Regions from separate parts of the Mesorhizobium sp. M8A.F.Ca.ET.207.01.1.1 genome, predicted to be linked through region 1. Evidence: riboswitches for the same ligand, from Rfam matches in the RefSeq annotation. Region 1 holds a riboswitch; each other region holds the start of a gene.
The links. A riboswitch is a leader RNA that binds a small molecule or an ion and turns the genes downstream of it on or off. The one in region 1 is predicted to bind cobalamin.

Region 1 (6,309 bases):
TCGCGTTCGCGGAAATCGGGTGCCAGGAGCGGCAGCCGGATGGCGTCGATGCGGCCCATATGGCCGTACCAGCCCTCGCGGCTCGACCGCTCCTCGATCATGAAGCCGAGCGACAGGCCAGGCATGTGGCCACCGAGCAGTTCGAGTTCCTTGCGGAAGATGATTTCTTCCGGGCGCCGCGCGCAGTTGACGAAACCGACATCGGTCCATGGCGCACAGTCGTTCAGCCAGCGCAGCATCGACATCATCGGCGTCACGCCGGAGCCGGCCGAGACGAACAGATATTTCGCCGCCGGATGGCTGTGCAGTGAAAAGTCGCCGCCCGGTCCATAGGCCTTGACGTGCGAGCCGGGCGCCAGGTGATCGAACATCCAGCGTGTGCCGATGCTGCCCGCCTGCGCCTTCACCGTCACCGCGATCGAGAACGGCCGCGACGGCGACGACGACAGCGTGTAGGTGCGCATCAGCGGCCCATCCGGCGTCGGCAGTTCCAGCGTCACGAACTGGCCCGGCTTGTAGCGGAACCAGGTCTGGTTGTCGGACCGGAAGGTGAAGGTCTTGACGTCGGGCGCCTCGTCGCTGACACCGGTCACTTCCAGCACCTGCAGCCTGTCGTTCCAGGGCGCCATCTGGTCGAGATGGCGATAGAGGCCAAGGTCGGTCATCGCATTCATCCCTGCATACCTTTCATTTTGCGGATGTCGTGATCCCAAAACCGCTGCACACTTTTGGGTGACATGCGCTAGGCGACGCTGCGCAGCGCCGGCCGCCCGCCTTCGGCCAGGCGCGGACCGATGAAGCGGGCATACCAGTCGACGAACTGGATGACGCCGCCTTCATGCAGCTCCGAATACGGGCCGGGTTCATAGGCCGGCGACAGGATACCGAAAGCGTTCTCCTCGACGATGCGGCGGTCCTGGTCGTTGGTCTCGGTCCAGACATGGGTGAGTTCGGCGAGATCGTAGTCGACACCCTCGACCGCGTCCTTGTGCACCAACCACTTCGTCGTCACTGCCGTTTCGGTGGCGCTGACCGGCAGCACGCGGAAGGTGACGGCATGATCAACGAGGATGTGGTTCCAGGTCGTCGGGTAGTGATAGTGCATCAGCGTGCCGATGCGGTCGGCCGAAACGCTGTCGGACAGGTCCTTCCTCACCGCCCGCTTGCCGGTCATCGTGTAGCTCTGGGCGTCGCGCAGCAGCGGCGCGCGGGTGGCGCGGTATTGCCCGGCCGGGTCGATGCGGAATTTGCTGGGCAGGCCAACAGCTTCGCACTTCGCCCAGTGCGCCAGCATCTCCGGATCGCTGTCGGCGCCTTGCACGCCGGTCACGGTCGGTGCTTCCGGGAAGGTCTTGCACAGTTCGGGATGATTGCCCGCGCAATGATAGCATTCGCGGTTGTTTTCCCAGACCAGCTTCCAATTGCCCTTCTCGATGATCGTGCTCTCGAAGGCGATCTTGGCCTCGCTCAGCCGGTGCGGCTTGAGATAGGGCTCGATCATCGCCCGCATCGGCGCGAAGTCGGCCGGCTCCTTGGCCAGGCAGATGAAGACATAGCCGGCGACGCTTTCGCAGGCGACCGGCTTCAGCCCGAACTGGCTCTTGTCGAACCCCTCGGCCATCTGGCGGGCGAACAGCAGGCGCCCGTCCAGCTCATAGGTCCACTGGTGATAGGGACAGACCAGTTTGGCGGCCATGCCCTTGTCGCTGTTGCAGACGCGGCTGCCGCGATGGCGGCAGGAATTGTGGAAGGCGTTGATCTTGCCCTGCTGATCGCGCACCAGCACGATAGGATAGTCGCCGATCTGCACGGTGATGAAGCTGCCCGGCTTGGGCAATTCGCAATCGTGGCCGATGAACAGCCAGTCGCGATACCAGATCAGCTCCATGTCGAGCTTGAAGTAGTCCGGGTCGGTGTAAAAAGGCTGTTCCAGCGAAAAGCCTTGTCTGCGGCTGTTCAAGAGCCTCAGCATGTCGTTGCGCGCGTCCATGTCCTGTCCTCATTTTCAAGGACTGAACTGGTGGTGATTGAGGAAGGACTGGACGCAGATCGGCGCAAAGCCGGACAAACACCATCCGCCTCTTGACCGCCCACCGCGATCAGTCGAGTTCTAGCCATCTCGGGCTGGTTTCCGGGCTCTGGAGTCGTCCTTACGGACCATCGCGACACCTTCCCAGGCTTACGCCCAGTGGTCTCCCGTTGCGACTTGAACTCCACCACCGTTGCGGGGGCAGCGCCGGAATCTGACCGGCTTCCCAATTCTCCGCTCCGTCGTCACGCAGCGGCACCTGAGATGCCTGATCTAATCACGGCAGGGTTTGCGACATCGGCATGAAAAGCGACATCGCATCCATGCGGCGCGACACGCATGCTGGAACGTCGTGACAGGGGTCGCATCATCAAATCGCCTTCTGTCGCCAGGCGCGCCGGCACCGTTTTTCGACCCCTTTGCCGGGGGCGAAAAGGTTAACAGTTTCGAAAAGTGACTATTAGCAGATTCTAAAATCGAACCGAACGGTTCGTTTCTGTTGACGGTGCGTGCAGGACGGTGTGAACGCCGAGCCTCCGATACAGTTGGTGATCGGGGTGTCATTTTTAGCTAACTGATTGATATAACGACAGAAAATAACAGATGTGGAAATCATTGGTACAATTTCAAGTGGTAGAGTCATGGTCCACGCTGAACAACTTCGTGATTGGAAACAGCAGAGGTGCTCTCCCACATCGGGGCGGTCCGAACGACGCGATTTTAATCCCAAGACACGCCGCTAGACGGACGGAAAAATACTGGAGTACCCAAAATGAAAAAGATTGTTCTCACTGCCGCCGCCCTTCTGGCCATTTCCGGCAGCGCCTTCGCTGGTAGCGACCATTACGGTTCGAACGCCGCCACCCCCGCTGCCACTGTCGACAGCTCGTACACCGCTTCGACCAGCAAGTCGGAGCCGGCTGCTCAGACGCCTGCCCAGGGCGCCGACCACAATCTCTTCGGCAACAACTAACAGCCGATCCCCGGCTTGCGGCGGGGCGACCCTGCCGCGCGGGGTGGATGCCACAAATTCAGGAGTACCTAAAATGAACAAGATCCTCATTGCCGCCGCCGCCGTCCTGGCCCTCTCCGGCAGCGCCTTTGCCGGCAGCGACAACTACGGTTCGAGCGGCGCCAACCAGGCGGCTGTCACGTCGACCGACAACGCGAACACCGCGTCGATCGGCAAGTCGGCTCCGGCCACCGAGGCGCCTGCCCGGCCGGGTAGCGATCGCAACCTCTTCGGCCGTTGACGCCTGTTGCGAGTGGCGGGCTCGCTCGCCACTCGTGGAATTCAAGACATCAGGAGTATTGGAAATGAACAAGATCCTCATTGCTGCCGCCGCCGTTCTGGCCCTCTCCGGCAGCGCTTTCGCCGGCAGTGACAACTATGGCTCCAATGGCGCCAATCAGCCCACTGCATCGTCGACCGTCAATGTCGATACGTCGCATACGGGTTCGGTCCGCAACAGCGACTCACCAATCTACAAGCTGCTCAACTCGTCCGGCGACGTGCAGAAGTCCGCCCCTCACGGCGCAGACCGCAATCTCTTCGGCAACAACTAACCAGCCGTCGTGATGTATAAAAAGAGAGCGACGGGCCTGCCCGCCGCTCTCTTTTTGCGTTGTCGAGACATGGCTGGCCTCAGGCGGCTTTTGCTTCCGCTTCGTGCAGCGCGAACGACCGTCCATCCGCATCGAAGATATGAAGGTCGCCGGCATTGGCGGTCAACTGCAGCGTCGAGCCGCGCTTGACCTCGACATTGCCCGGCAGCTTGGTCACCAGCGGCAGGTCGGCACGGCCGATGTCGATATAGACCAACTGAACCTCGCCGAGCTGCTCGACATAATCGACCGTCCCCTCGAACAGATAGTCCGCACCACTGGCGATCGCGAGATCTTCCGGCCGCACGCCGAAGCTGACCGCCGCTCCCTTTGCCGAAGCAGGCGTCGCGATCGGCACCGTCGCCTTGCGGCCGCCGACATGGCTGATGATGGTCGGGTTGCCCGTCTTGTCGACCGTGGCCGGCAGGATGTTCATGGCCGGCGAGCCGATGAACTGGGCGACGAATAGGTTGCCGGGGTTCTTGTAGAGCTCCATGGGGGTGCCGACCTGCTCGATGTGGCCATCCTTCAGCACCACGATGCGGTCGGCCAGCGTCATCGCCTCGACCTGGTCGTGGGTGACATAGATCATGGTCGTGTTGGGCATCGATTCCTTGAGCTTGGCGATCTCGATACGCGTGGCGACGCGCAGTGCCGCGTCAAGGTTCGACAGCGGTTCGTCGAACAGGAACACTTTTGGATTGCGCACGATGGCGCGGCCGATGGCGACACGCTGACGCTGGCCGCCCGACATCGCCTTGGGCAGGCGGTCGAGATATTTGGTCAGCTGCAGGATTTCGGCGGCCTGCCGCACCCGCTTGTCGATCTCGGCCTTGCTTTCCTTGCCGATCTTCATCGAGAAGGCCATGTTGTCGTAGACTGTCATGTGCGGATAGAGCGCGTAGGACTGGAACACCATGGCGATGCCGCGCTTCGATGGCGGCACGTCGTTGACCACCTGGCCGTCGATCTTGAGTTCGCCCGAGGTGATTTCCTCAAGCCCGGCGATCGAGCGCAGCAAGGTCGACTTGCCGCAGCCCGACGGGCCGACGAAGACGATGAATTCGCCCGATTTGATGTCGAGGTCGATGCCGTGGAGAATGTTGAGATTGCCGTAGGACTTCTTCACTTGTCTCAAATTGACATCGGCCATTGATTTCCTCCCAGTGGTTCCTCAGATGTTCAGCCTATGCGCCCGAACCAGACGCCGTAACCGCCGAGTTCGACCGTACCGGTGCTTGCCTGCCCGGAAAATCCGTGTCCCGCCAAAGGTTGCAGGGTTCGGTTGCCGAGGTCAACCTTCGCTGGCGCAGCGCCCAGATTGAAGACGCAGACGATCTCCTCATTGCCCGCCCGGCGGGTGAAGGCGACGGTGTCGCCCTGGCTTTCGATGAAGCTGATGTCGCCCTTGGCCAATGCCGGATGGGCGCGGCGGAAGGCGAGAAAGCGCCGGTAATGCTCAAGCAGCGAGGTTTCGTCACCTTGCTGCACGTTGACCGCCTGTGACAGGTGCTTGACCGGCACCGGCAGCCAGGGCTTTGCCTGGGAGAAGCCGCCATTGCTGGCATTGCCGTCCCACACCATGGGTGTGCGGCAGCCGTCGCGGCCCTTGAATTCCGGCCAGAAGCGGATGCCGTAGGGGTCCTGCAGGTCCTCGAAGCGCAGGTCGGCCTCGCCGAGCCCGAGTTCTTCGCCCTGGTAGATGCAGACCGAGCCGCGCAGCGACATCAGCAATGCCGAGATAACCTTGAGATAAGCGGTCGGGTCGGTTTCGCCGGCGGCCCAGCGCGAGGCCGGGCGCATCACGTCATGGTTGGAAAACGCCCAGCACGACCAGCCGTCGCTGGCCACCTCGCCAAAGGCTTCCAGCACCGAGCGGACCTTGGCTGCGCTGATCTTTTCCGGCGCCAGGAAGTCGAAGGAATAGCACATATGCACGCGCTTGCCGCCCGCTGTATAGGCGGCGACCACGTCCAGCCCGCGCTGCGAATCGCCGACTTCGCCGACCGCGGCGGTCGCCGGATACTCGTCGAGCAGCGCCCGGAAACGCTCGAGGAAGGCGAGGTTCTCCGGCCGGCTCTTGTCGTAGATATGATCCTGGTAGTTGTAGGGATTGACCGCCGGTGCGGTCTGGTCGTTGCGCTCTTCCGGTGGCAGCGGCGGGTTGTTTTCCAGCCCCTGGCTGTGGAAGTAGAAATTGATGGTGTCGAGGCGGAAGCCGTCGACGCCGCGCTCCAGCCAGAAGCGGGTGACGTCGAGCAGCGCGTCCTGGACTTCCGCGTTGTGGAAGTTGAGGTCGGGCTGCTCGGCCAGGAAATTGTGCAGGTAGTATTGCTGGCGGCTGGTGTCCCATTGCCAGGCCGAGCCGCCGAAGATCGACAGCCAGTTGTTGGGCGGCGTGCCGTCGGGCCTTGCGTCCGCCCAGACATACCAGTCGGCTTTCGGATTGACGCGACTCGAGCGGCTTTCCTTGAACCAGGGATGGATGTCGGCGGTATGCGACAGCACCTCGTCGATCATCACCTTGAGGCCCAGCCGGTGCGCCTCCGCCGTCAGTGCGTCGAAATCCGCCAGCGTGCCGAACATCGGGTCGACGTCGCAATAATCCGAGACGTCGTAGCCGAAATCCTTCATCGGCGATTTGAAGAAAGGCGAGATCCAGATGGCATCCGCGC
Region 2 (6,309 bases), on a different contig from region 1:
TCCTCGTCACAATGGTCACGCGCCGCTATATGCCGGGGACCGCGACCGCTCTCGCATTGAACCTGCCGGTCACCGCGGCTCTGCTGCATCAGGCATTTCGCGAGGGATATATTTCGGCGACCGGCTTCGCCTTGACGGCGCCCGCCATTGTCCTGGCCATCGTGCTTCTGCTCCCGGTGCTGTTTTATGTCGGCCGGAAACTGCTTCCGGACACGGCAGGCGCTCCAGGCAAGGCTTCTGACTGATCCCGCCGGACCTCAGATCCAGCGCCGCACGCGTTTGGCGTAGTCGCGGTATTTCTTGCCGAATTTCGCCGCCAACATCTTTTCCTCGCGCTCGATCGCGACCTTCTGGGTGACGAAGGCGGCGACGAAGGCAAGCAGGAAGAACCAGGCGATGCCCGAGACGAAGGCAACGCCGATCAGCATCAGTGTGTTGGCCAGGTACATCGGATTGCGGGTGACGCCGAAGGGACCGGTCGTGACGAGATGATCGGGCACGGCGTTGGGATTGAGCGTTGTCCTGGCCCGTATCATGGTGCGGATCGCGGTGAACCAGAGGACGGCGACAGCGAACAAAGCCACCCAACCGGCGGCGAACAGGATGTCGCCCAGCAGGTCGCCGATCCAGGGCAGGGGATAGAGCAGGCCGAGGATGATGCTGAGGGCGATTGCGGCGACGTAGATCACCGGCGGCCACGGTATCAGCCCAGGCTTCGGCTCCGTCATTGCGTCCCTCCCTCCGTCATCTTGTCCTCGGTCTTGGCGGTACACGTTGCGGCAAGATCGGACAGATGCGCCCTGAAGTCCGCAGTCTGGTCGTTGTTGTAGAGCCGATCAAGAGAGCCTTCACCGTCGAGAGTCTCGAGCATACAGCCGCAATAGCTCGAACAGAAGGTTGCGTTGCGCATCTGCTCGCACGAGCGCTGGCAGGTTTTCAGGAAATTGACCCGCGGGGGGTCGACCTGCGCGGGCATCACTTGCGAGAACAGCCAGACGCAACCGATCAGCAGCGGCTGGTGGATCAGGTAGAAGGCCAGGCTGTGGCGGCCGATGAAGACCAGAGGATTGGCCCAGCGGCCTGGCACGCGGCTCGCCAGACGTGCCCGTATACCGGAAGCGGAAGCGAGTTTCGCCGCCCCGAGGCCGAGAAGCACGGCGCCGAACCATGGAAACAGCGGCACATAGTCGTTGGAGCGCGGATTGATCGCCGACAGGCCGATCCACCACAGCCACGGATGATCGAGGGCCTCGAAGCGCAGGTAGGCTGGCGCCGCGATGACGAGCGCGGCGACGACAAGCGTCAGCAGCGCCGGCAGGCGCAGGAAGGCGAGGCCAAGCAAGCTCGCCAGCGCGATCTCGTGCAGGATGCCGAAGAAAATGAATCCGTCGGGCGTGGCGATGCGGGTGACGACCGATATGGCGACCGCCGCGCCTGCAACCATGGCGAACCGCTTCCAGAAACCGTTCCAGCGGATTTGTCCGCCATGGGCGAGATAGAGGCTGACGCCGACCAGGAACAGGAAGGTCGAAGCGATGCAGCGGGCGTAGATCTTCCACCAACCGAAGGCGGTGAGGCCAGGGTCGGTGTAACCGAAGAATTCCAGGTCCCAGGTGAAGTGGTAGCTCGCCATCGCGATCAACGCGATGCCGCGCACGATGTCGATGGCGACGATTCGCTTCGATGGCTCCGGAACGGGTGCGGTCGGCGTGTTGATGCTCATGGTCTCGTGATCTGATTCAGCCCCTCCAAGACGACTATCACGGTTGCACCGGATAGAAGAAGACCGGTCGCCCTGGCCCGGACCGCGCGGCGGAGCCCGCGCCAGCCGCCGGGTTTGGGCCAGCGCGGGAAAGCCTTTGACCGGCTTCGCTTTTTGCCGGGTGTGCGTCGGTTTCCTCTTAATGGGCCTGAAATGTCCGCGCCAGATTTGGCGCCGCGATTCTGTTTGGGGAAGCAATGTCCACCCATGTGCGCCATCCGATCTGGCTTCCGGCCCTCAAGGCCGCGGACGCGCGCACCTTCGCCTCGCTCTACGCGGTCGAATCCTTCGCCCGCGCCATGGTGTCGAGCGTCATCCCGATCCAGGCCTACGAAATCCTGCACAACGAGCAGGTCGTCTCGATCCTCTACACCGTCGTGTCGCTGCTCGGCCTGTCGGTGACCCTGTTCATGCCGATGCTGATCCGCCGCTTCGCGCGGCGGTGGGTGTACACCGCCGGCGCCTGCCTGCTTGCCATAGGCTCGCTGTTCTTCGTTACCCATACGCTCGCCGGGCAACTGGCCGGCATGCTGTGCCGCGTCATGGGCGCCAGCGCGCTGTCGATCACGCTCAACCTCTACATCATGGACCACATCCGCAAGACCGACTTCATGCAGGCCGAATCGCTGCGCATGGCGTGGTCGATGGTTGCCTGGACCTGTGGGCCGACGCTCGGCATCTTTCTTTACGCGCATTTCGGCATCTATGCCGCGCATGGCGCGGTGGCGGTGTTCGCCCTGGCCTTGCTGGCGCTGTTCTGGACCTACCGGCTGGGTGACAACCCGTCGATCCGCCCGGGTAAGACGCGGCCGGCCAATCCGCTCGCCAATATCGGCCGCTTCGTGGCGCAGCCGAGGCTCAGACTCGCCTGGCTGATCGCCTTCGGCCGCTCCTGCTTCTGGACGACATTCTTCGTCTATGGGCCGCTGTTCATGGTCATCACCGGGCAGGGCGATATCGCCGGCGGCCTGCTGGTCTCGGCCGGCAACGCGCTTTTGTTCATGGCTATCTTCTGGGGCAAGGCAGGAAAGCGCTTTGGCGGCCGGCGCACCATGACGTTTGCCTATTTCGCCATGTCGGCATCGCTGCTGGCCGCCGGCACGATCGGAGCGACAGCACCGTTGCTGACCGGCGCCTTCCTGTTGTGCGGCGCCTTCTTCACCATCGCGCTCGACGCCCTGGGTTCGACCGCCTTCATGCGCTCGGTACGCTCCTATGAGCGGGCGCAGATGGCGGCGGTCTACCGCACCTATCTCGATTTTTCCGAACTGACGCCGCCGCTGGTCTATTCGGTGGTGCTGGCGTTCTTCGGCCTGGGATCGGTGTTCGTCACCCTCAGCCTGCTGGCGGCGTTTTGCGGCTTCATGACCTGGCGCTACCTGCCGAAGTCCCTGTAGGTATGTCGATATTCAGGTGATGCCGGCCTGACCTGAATCTCGACATACCCTCATGTCACCGCCGCATGGCGCTCGCGCACCCAATTGTGGAAGCGGTGCAGATCATATTCCTCGGGCATCAGCACGCCGGCTGTGTGGCGCATCGAGCGCAAGCCCTTCTGGTTGACCTCGCAGATGGCGGCGTCCTCCTCCAGCACCTGTGTGCCAAAGGTGATGATGTTGTCGATATCGGTCTCGGCGAGGGCCTCGGGCGCGAACAGCCACTCCGCGACAAGCTCCGTCTGTTCGGGACCGAGCGGCACCAGGCGCACGGTCCTGACATAGTCGACATGGCCGACGATGAACATCGAGGGCAGGCTGGTGGCATAGGTCTGGCCGGCGCTGCGTTCCGCCGGCTTCAGCCCTGAGAAGACCGGCCCGTGCGTCTGGCCGTCGCGCGACCAGGTCTGGGCGCCTGCGCGCAAGCCGCCGGAAAATTCCGGCGCGTCATTGTCGGCGTGGCGGAGCCATTCGGGATCGTCATGCCGGCTCATCAGGCCGCGGCCATAGATCGGCACCAGCCGCGACAAATCCTTGTGGACGCCCGGACAGTGCAGGCACTCGTTGAAGTTTTCCCAAAAGATCTTCCAGTTGCAGTTCATGACCTTGCGCAGCATATGGCCTGAGACCAGCGTTTCGAGCGGCCAGTTGCCGAGGTTGCCGGAAGCGGGATCGAAGGAGGATTGCGCCGAGCCGGCGGCATCTTCAGCAAGATTGACGAAGACGAAGCCGCGCCACACCGAGAGCGCGACGCGATAAAGCGGGTGATCGGCCTTGTCGAAGCTGTCGGGCAGCGATTTCGACGGCACGCGCACCAGGTCGCCGCGCAGCGAGTAGGACCAGGCATGATAGGGGCAGGTTATCAGCCGCGCTTTCAGGCGGCCCTCGCTCTCCTGGCAAAGCTGCGAGCCGCGATGGCGGCAGGTGTTGTGGAAGGCGCGCAGCTCACCTGTGTCGTCGCGCAGCACGAGGATGTCCTGCGTGCCGATGCGGAATCGGCGGAAGGCTAGCGGCTGCGCCAGATCGGCCTCGCGGCAGACGAGCAGCCAGTCTCTGTACCAGATGGCGTCGAGATCACGCTTATAGCTCTCCTGGTCCCAATATGCCGATGAGGGCAGCGTCGGCTCGGTACGGGTCAGCCCGTTATAAGGATCGCGCTCGCTGGCATTGGGCTGCATGGCTGGCTTCCTGTGAGGCTTGCCAGCCGACACCCGGCCATGAAGTTTGTCAATCAGGACGGGATGGGAGCGGCTTTGCCGATACGACGCTCCTGCGCTGGCGGCTGTCGGAATTTGGTTTGCCGCGCGCGGCGAATTTCCCTATAGTCACCAACGTCGTCGGTTCCTTTTTGGGAGCCAAGAGGGAATGCGGTGCGGGCGAGGTTTCGCCCAATGCCGTGGCTGCCCCCGCAACTGTGTGCGGTAGTCCTCTCCATATGCCACTGAAGATTTTTCTTCGGGAAGGTGGGGAAGGGCGCTTATCCGCGAGCCAGGAGACCTGCCGGCGGCGAAAAGACTGACTTCTATGCCCTCGGGTGGAGGGCGAAAGGACTGGAAATGACCACTGCTACCGTCTCCCTCGGCGCCTCCGTCTCCTCGCAGTCGCGCTTCATGCAGCTCGCGCTCGCGGCGCTGCTCGGCATCTTCGTCGTTGGTTTTGTCGGCTTCTCACACATCGATGCGGTCCACAACGCCGCCCACGACTATCGCCACTCGATGGCCTTTCCCTGCCACTAACTGGGATCTGACATCATGAACCTTTTTCGCAACGTCGTGTTCGTCGCGGCGATCGCGGGGCTCGTGGCCGGTGTCGTTCTCGCCTGCATGCAGGCCTATGCGACCGTTCCACTGATCCTGAAAGCGGAAGTCTACGAACAGGCCGGCGGCGGCCATCACCACGACCATGGCGCGGCACCCGCCACAACCGATACCGGCGCCGTGAGCACGGCCGCTCCGGCAGGCAATGCCATGAGTTCCGCCGCGCCGGCAGCGGAAGCAGCTGCTCCGGTAGCGGAGGATGAAGGCTGGGCGCCGGCCGACGGCTTAGAGCGTTTCGCCTTCAGCGTGCTCGCCAATATCGTCACCGGCATCGGCTTCGCATTGGTCCTGGTCGCGGTTTCGGAATTCGCAGGCGGCGTCGGCAACTGGCGCCAGGGCGTTTTCTGGGGTCTGGCCGGCTTTGCAGTGTTCACACTGGCGCCTGGCCTCGGCCTGCAGCCGGAGTTGCCTGCAATGCCGGCGGCCGATCTCCTGCCGCGCCAGATCTGGTGGTCGGCAACGGTGGCGGCAACCGCAATCGGCCTTGGCCTGATCGTGTTTCGCAGATCGCTGCCGTTGACCATCCTCGCGGTCTTGCTGATCGTCGCGCCGCACATTGTCGGCGCGCCGCAGCCCGACAGCTTCGAGACACCGATCCCGGAAGGCCTGCACCATCAGTTCGTGGTGGCGGTGACGGTGACAAATCTGGTGTTCTGGCTGGTGCTCGGCGCGGTCGTTGGCGTGGTTCGCGGGCGCTTCACCGGCACGGCGACCAGCCTGCGCGACAGCTTTGCCTGATCTGGGCAAGCTGACCTTCATCATCGGTGGTGCGCGCTCCGGCAAGAGCGCGCACGCAGAAACCCTGGTGGCGGCGTTGCCCTCGCCATGGGCCTATATCGCCACGGCGCAAGCCTATGACGACGAGATGCATGAACGCATCGCGCTGCACCGCTCGCGGCGCGGCGAGGGCTGGTCGACCATCGACGCGCCACTCGACCTTGCCGAAGCCCTGGAGGCGTTGCCGGATGATCAGCCGGTGCTTGTCGACTGCCTGACGCTGTGGCTGACCAATCACATGCTGGCGGATCACGACGTCGAGGCCGCGTGCCGACGGCTGGCGGACGTTCTGTCGCGGCCGCGCGGGCCGTGGTTCGTGGTGTCGAACGAGGTCGGGCAAGGCATCGTGCCCGACAATGCGCTGGCGCGGCGTTTTCGCGACGACGCCGGTCGGCTCAACCAGCGGGTCGCCGCGGTCGCCGATACGGTGCTCCTGATGGTGGCGGGGCTACCGCTCAAGGTGAAATGAAATGACCGAAGACAAGGGCTCCAAAGACCGGGATGAAGAACGCCATCG
Region 3 (6,309 bases), on a different contig from region 1:
CAACGCGGCGAGGGTTAGCGCAGCACTTCCAGCGAAGCAAGTCAAACCTTGTTCAAAACAACGAGCTGGACGGCATTCCGGGAGAAACTGGTCTCATAGGCTCCTGTTTGATTTCCTTCTCTTTTTACTCCACTTTTCTCTCCTGACAGGGTTGCCGCCAAAACCCTGCTAGCATGGGCTGGAATCACCCATCACATCTTTGTCAAAGCACCCTCAGAGTGACGCCTGCATGAAGGAAAAGATCTCGCTAGCCGCCGCCCGGCGCATCGCGCTCGCCGCTCAGGGATTTCTCGATCCCCGCCCCGCCGGCATGCCCGACCGCCGCCATTTCGCCCGCGTTCTGTCCCGCACCGGCCTGTTGCAGATCGATTCCGTCAGTGCGGTGGTGCGTGCCCACTATATGCCGCTCTATTCGCGTCTGGGTCCCTATCCCGTCGCCTTGCTCGACAACGCCGCCGTGACGCGTAAGCGCACGGTGTTCGAATATTGGGCGCACGAGGCTTCATTCCTGCCGGTCGAGACGTACCCGCTGATGCGCTGGCGCATGCAGCGCGCCGAGCAAGGCGATGAAATGTATCTGGGGCTGGCCAAATGGGGCCGTGAGCACGCTGCCTATATAGAAGAGATCTACCGCCAGGTCGTCGATCGTGGCCCGATCGCCGCTTCGGCGCTGGAAGGCCAGAAAGGCTCCGGCGGCTGGTGGGGTTGGAGCCACGCCAAGCACGCCTTCGAATGGCTGTTCTGGGCCGGCCGCATCACCACGGCGCACCGGCGCGGTTTCGAGCGCTTCTATGACCTGCCGGAGCGGGTGCTGCCGCAAGCGATCCTCGACCTGCCGGTACCGGCGCCCCCGGACGCGCACCGCGAACTGCTGCGCATTTCCGCCCGCGCCCACGGCATCGCCACATCAGGCGACCTGCGCGACTATTTCCGGCTCTCCCCCGCCGACATGAAAGGCCGGCTCGAGGAACTGGTCGAACTCGGCGAGTTGTTGCCGGTCCGTGTCGAGGGGTGGGACAAGCCAGCTTACCTTCACAGGGATGCGCGTTTGCCACGCAAGATCGAGGCCCGCGCCCTGCTGGCGCCGTTCGATCCCGTCGTCTTCGAGCGCTCGCGCTCGGAGCGGCTGTTCGATTTTCACTATCGCATCGAAATCTACACCCCGGCCGAGAAGCGCCAATACGGCTACTATGTCCTGCCCTTCCTGCTTGGCGACAGGATCGTGGCGCGCGTCGACCTCAAAGCCGACCGGCCGGCCAGTGTCCTGCGCGTCCATGCCGCCTATGCCGAGCCCGGCGCGCCGCCTGAAACCGCCGCTGAACTTTTCGAGGAATTGAAGCAGATGCAGGGCTGGCTTGGGCTTGAACGCATCGAAGTGACGCCTGCCGGCGACCTCGGCCCGGCGCTGTCCGACATCGCGGTGTCGTAAGCTCGCGTTGACACCGCTGCCCGCAAGAGCCTAAATCCGATCCAGACGGTCTCCTCTCGGCAAAGGGAGGAGCCAAGAGGGAATGCGGTGCGGGCCGAAAAGCCCAAATCCGCGGCTGTCCCCGCAACTGTAAGCGAAGAGCCAAGGCCGAAAGCCACTGGGATTGTCCCGGGAAGGCGGCTACCCAAGGCGATGACCCGCGAGCCAGGAGACCTGCCGTCTGGAATGCAAGAATCCGATCGCCCGGCGGGTTTTCCGGGCAAGGAGCCTGATTTGGATCGCGACAGCAGTTTCTCGGCTGAAACAACGGACATTTCGTCCGGCGGGGATGATCCCCTGGCCGGCATCACTGTCATCGTCTGCGCCTCCTGTCGCGACGAGACCGGTTCCGACGCCCATCCCCGGGCCGGCGAACTTCTGGCTGAAGATACCCGCCAAGCCGCCTCGGGCGAGCAAATTCGCATCCGCACGGTCGAATGCCTCGGCAATTGCAAGCGCAGGCTGAGCGCCGCGATCCTGCGCGACGGATGCTGGAGCTATGTGTTCGGCGACCTGACCACAACCAGCGGCGCCGATCTCGTCGCCGGCGCGAAACTCTTCGCCACCTCGACCGACGGCGTCATTCCCTGGCGCGGCCGGCCCGATAGCCTCAAGCGCGGCCTCGTTGCCCGCATCCCTCCTCTCGACATGCTGAAGGACTTGATATGACCGCTCCAAATTCGGCCGGCAATCTCTCCCGCGTTCCCTGCACCGTCGTTACCGGCTTCCTCGGCGCCGGCAAGACGACGCTGGTCCGCCATCTCCTGGAAAATGCCGGCGGCAAGCGGATTGCCATCATCGTCAACGAATTCGGCGATATCGGCATCGACGGCGAAATCCTCAAGGGCTGCGGTATCGACACCTGCCCCGAGGAAAACATCGTCGAACTGGCCAATGGCTGCATCTGCTGCACCGTCGCCGACGATTTCGTGCCAGCGCTCGACCAGATCCTGTCGCTGACGCCGAAGGTCGACCACATCCTGATCGAAACCTCCGGTCTCGCCCTCCCCAAACCTCTGGTCCAGGCGTTCCAGTGGCCGACGGTGAAAAGCCGCGTCACCGTCGATGGCGTCATCGCCGTGGTCGACGGTCCCGCACTTGCGGAAGGCCGCGTCGCCAACGACATGGAAGCCCTGCAGGCGCAACGCGCCGGGGACGAAAGCCTCGACCATGACGATCCGGTCGAAGAGGTGTTCGAGGACCAGATCGCCTGCGCCGACCTGATCATCCTGTCGAAGAGCGACCTGATGGACGCCGAGGGCGCGGCCCGCGCCAACGCCATCGTCAACGAACACTCCGCCCGCGCCGTGAAGATCGTGCCGACGTCGCATGGCAAGGTCGATCCCTCGGTGCTGCTCGGGCTTGGTCTTGCCGTCGAGGACGACATCGAGAACCGCAAGTCCCATCACGACGGCGCATTCGACCACGAGCATGACGACTTCGACACGTTCATCGTCGACATTCCCTCGATCGCCAATCCCGACGATCTGGCAAAACGTGTCGCAGAGGCCGCCGAACAGGAAAACGTGCTGCGTGTAAAAGGCTTCGTCGAGGTCGGCGGCAAGCCGATGCGGCTCCTGCTGCAGGCCGTCGGCCCACGGGTCAATCATTACTATGACCGTGCCTGGAGCGCCGAGGACGACCGCCGCTCGCGCCTGGTCGTCATTGGTCTCAAGGGGCTGAACCGTCCGGCGATCGAACGTATCCTCGCCGGCTGATTAGACACGGACCGCGATGCACATCCTCACCACGACCTCCGCTTCGCTTGACGACCTCGCCGAGCCTGTCGATCTCAGGCAGACGCCGGCGGATATCGTGGCCTTGTCCTTCACCGACAGCGATCTCGCCGGACTGGCGGCGGCGTGGAAGGCGGACGCCGACCGCCTGCCCTCCATGCGGCTTGCGGCACTGCGCGATCTGCGCCATCCCATGTCCGTCGACCTCTGGATCGACAGCGTCGCCCGCCATGCCAAGGTCATCCTAGTGCGCATCCTCGGCGGCAACGACTGGTGGCGCTATGGCTGCGACCAGCTGGCGGTGATTGCCCGTGAGCGCGGCATCAAACTGGCGCTGCTTCCGGGTGAAAGCCATGACGAGGATCTCAGGCTGATCGAAGCCTCGACGCTGCCACGCGCCGAACTCGACGGCCTGCTTGGCTATTTCCGAGAGGGCGGCCCGGCCAATATGAGCGCGCTGGTTCGGAGGCTGGCAGGCCTGGCTGGACAGGATACGTCCGTCGCCAGTCCGGTCAGCGTGCCGAAGGCCGGTTACTATCAGTCTGGATTGGGGGTCGCGGAGGAGCCGGACCTTTCAGATGTCGGTGCTCCCATCGTCCCTATCCTCTTCTACCGCTCGATGCTGCTCGCGGCCGACGTTGCCCCGATCGATGCGCTGGCCGAGGCCTTGCGCTCCCAGGGACTGGCAGCGGTCCCGATCTTCGTTTCCAGCCTCAAGGATCCTGTGTCCCTGGCGTTCGTCGAAAATGCCATCGCATCGCTGAAACCTGCCGCCATCATCACCGCGACCGCCTTCGCTTCGGGTGCCGAACCCGGTGTCGAAACCCTGTTCAACCGCGCCGGCGTGCCGGTTTTCCAGGTCATCGTCGCCACCACGCGTCGCGACATCTGGGAAAACAACCAGCGCGGCCTGGCGCCGGCCGACCTTGCCATGCATGTCGTGCTGCCCGAACTCGATGGCCGCATCCTCGCCGGCGCCATTTCCTTCAAGGACGAGAGCGATGTCGATCCGGCGCTTGGCCATCGTGCGTTGGCCAACCGGCCGGAACCTGATCGTGTGACGCAGGTGGTTAAGCGCGTTGCGGCCTTCATCCGCCTGCGGGAGACATCGCGCGCAGAGCGCAAATTGGCGATCCTGATTCCCGACTATCCCAGCGCTCCTGGCCGCACCGGCTATGCGGTCGGGCTGGATGTGCCGTCCAGTGTGCTGGTGATGCTGCACGACTTGAGCGAACAGGGCTATGCCGTTGACGGGATTCCGCAAACACCGCGTGAATTGCTGGATTTGTTGGAGCGGGGCGACAGCGGGCTGGGGTTCGACGACTATCGTGCCTTTTCTATTGAGCTTCCGACATCGGCAATTGCCGCGGTAGACGCCGCGTGGGGCAGAGCAGATCAGGAGACAGGTTTGCGCGAGGCGCCCCCCTCTGTCCTGCCGGACATCTCCCCCACACGGGGGGAGATTGTGCCCGCATCTCCGCTTTCGCCAATTTCGAAGGTTAAAGAACGGGCGCCGAAGTTGCCAATCTCCCCCCTCGTGGGGGAGATGTCCGGCAGGACAGAGGGGGGCGCTCAAGCGCCAGCCTCAGCAAACTTCCCCTTCCGTGCCGCAACCTTCGGCAACATCACCGTGGCACTCGCCCCTGATCGCGGCCGTTCCGCCGATCGCCGCGCCGATTACCACGACCCGACACTGCCTCCGCGCCACGCCTTGATCGCCTTCGGCCTCTGGCTGCGCAAATCGCTCGGCGTCCATGCCTTTATCCACGTCGGCGCCCACGGCACGCTAGAATGGCTGCCCGGCAAGACCGTCGCGCTTTCGCAAAACTGCTTCCCCGAGATCGTGACCGGGTCCCTGCCCGTCATCTATCCCTTCATCGTCTCCAATCCAGGCGAGGCGGCGCAGGCCAAACGGCGCATCGCCGCCGTCACCCTTGGCCATCTGCCGCCGCCGCTCGCCGGTGCAGGTCTCGACGAGGACCAGCACAAGCTCGAACGCCTGGTCGATGAATACGCCCAGGCCGATGGCCTTGACCGCCGCCGCCGCGACCGTCTCGCCAGGCTGATTGTCGAAACCGCGCAAAAGACCGGCCTTGCCTCCGAAGCCGGCGTCGCCAAAACCGATGCGCCCGACGAAGCGCTGCGCCGCATCGACGCCTGGCTCTGCGATCTCAAGGACTTCGCTATCAAGGACGGGCTGCATATCTACGGCCGCGCGCCCGAGGGCGAGCCGGATGCCATGCGCCGCCAAAGCGCGGAAGCCGAGAAGTCGGCGCTGTTCGCCGCGCTCGATGGCTGTCACGTCAAGGCCGGCCCGGCTGGCGCGCCCGCACGAGGCCGCTCCGACGTGCTGCCCACCGGTCGCAACCTCTTCACCTCGGACCCGCGCACCATGCCGACGCCGACCGCCTACGACCTGGGCAAGGCGGCGGCGGAAGAAGTGGTACGCGGCTACCTGCAGTCGCATGGCGACTGGCCGCGTTCCCTGGTCATCGACCTCTGGGGCTCGGCCTCGCTGCGCACCGGCGGCGAGGAGATCGCGCAGGGCCTGGCGCTGATGGGCTGCCGACCGCAATGGGACGCTGCCACCGGCCGCATCACCGGCATCGAGGTGCTGCCGCCAGCTATGCTCGGCCGTCCGCGCGTCGACGTCACCTGGCGCATATCAGGCCTGTTCCGCGACATGTTCCCGACCCAGATCGCCCTGATCGACGCCGCCGCCAACGCCGTTTCCGCGCGCGACGAGGACGATTCGGAAAACCCGCTCGCCGCCAAGACCCGCGCCGATGGCAAGATCAGCCCGCGCATCTTCGGCACATCGCCCGGCACTTACGGCGCCGGCGTCGAGGATCTGTTGTCGAGAGGCGACTGGAGCGCACGCGAAGAGATCGGCCGCGCCTATCTCGACGCCACCTCGCATGCCTATGGCGGCGCCGGCGGCGAAGGCGTCTCGGCGCCTGGCGCCTTCGAGGGACGCATCGCCGAAGCCGATCTTATGGTTCACACCGGCGACGACCCCGGTCGCGACATCCTCGAAGGTTCCGCCGACGTCGCCTTCATCGGCGGCTTTTCGGCCGCCTTGGCCGCACTCGGCAGGAACGCCGA

Region 2: linked by a shared signal. The riboswitch ahead of EN850_RS24025 (CbtB domain-containing protein) and the one ahead of EN850_RS11415 (aromatic ring-hydroxylating dioxygenase subunit alpha) in region 1 are both predicted to bind cobalamin.
Region 3: linked by a shared signal. The riboswitch ahead of EN850_RS23810 (DUF1636 family protein) and the one ahead of EN850_RS11415 (aromatic ring-hydroxylating dioxygenase subunit alpha) in region 1 are both predicted to bind cobalamin.

What each region holds. Positions count from the first base shown of each region.
Region 1 covers NZ_SRUS01000003.1:545,362-551,670, forward strand. Annotated here, with positions in the region: gene EN850_RS11410 (hybrid-cluster NAD(P)-dependent oxidoreductase) at 1-665, opposite strand, end outside; gene EN850_RS11415 (aromatic ring-hydroxylating dioxygenase subunit alpha) at 743-1,990, opposite strand; cobalamin riboswitch at 2,105-2,307, opposite strand; gene EN850_RS11420 (DUF680 domain-containing protein) at 2,802-3,002, shown strand; gene EN850_RS11425 (DUF680 domain-containing protein) at 3,076-3,282, shown strand; gene EN850_RS11430 (DUF680 domain-containing protein) at 3,347-3,595, shown strand; gene ugpC (sn-glycerol-3-phosphate ABC transporter ATP-binding protein UgpC) at 3,675-4,787, opposite strand; gene EN850_RS11440 (alpha-glucosidase) at 4,817-6,309, opposite strand, start outside.
Region 2 covers NZ_SRUS01000008.1:244,873-251,181, forward strand. Annotated here, with positions in the region: gene EN850_RS24000 (HXXEE domain-containing protein) at 1-245, shown strand, start outside; gene EN850_RS24005 (isoprenylcysteine carboxylmethyltransferase family protein) at 258-728, opposite strand; gene EN850_RS24010 (DUF1624 domain-containing protein) at 725-1,723, opposite strand; gene EN850_RS24015 (MFS transporter) at 1,960-3,159, shown strand; gene EN850_RS24020 (aromatic ring-hydroxylating dioxygenase subunit alpha) at 3,210-4,376, opposite strand; cobalamin riboswitch at 4,520-4,718, shown strand; gene EN850_RS24025 (CbtB domain-containing protein) at 4,755-4,934, shown strand; gene EN850_RS24030 (CbtA family protein) at 4,950-5,753, shown strand; gene cobU (bifunctional adenosylcobinamide kinase/adenosylcobinamide-phosphate guanylyltransferase) at 5,746-6,261, shown strand; gene cobO (cob(I)yrinic acid a,c-diamide adenosyltransferase) at 6,263-6,309, shown strand, end outside.
Region 3 covers NZ_SRUS01000008.1:199,739-206,047, reverse strand. Annotated here, with positions in the region: gene EN850_RS23815 (winged helix-turn-helix domain-containing protein) at 230-1,429, shown strand; cobalamin riboswitch at 1,459-1,665, shown strand; gene EN850_RS23810 (DUF1636 family protein) at 1,703-2,137, shown strand; gene cobW (cobalamin biosynthesis protein CobW) at 2,134-3,186, shown strand; gene EN850_RS23800 (cobaltochelatase subunit CobN) at 3,203-6,309, shown strand, end outside.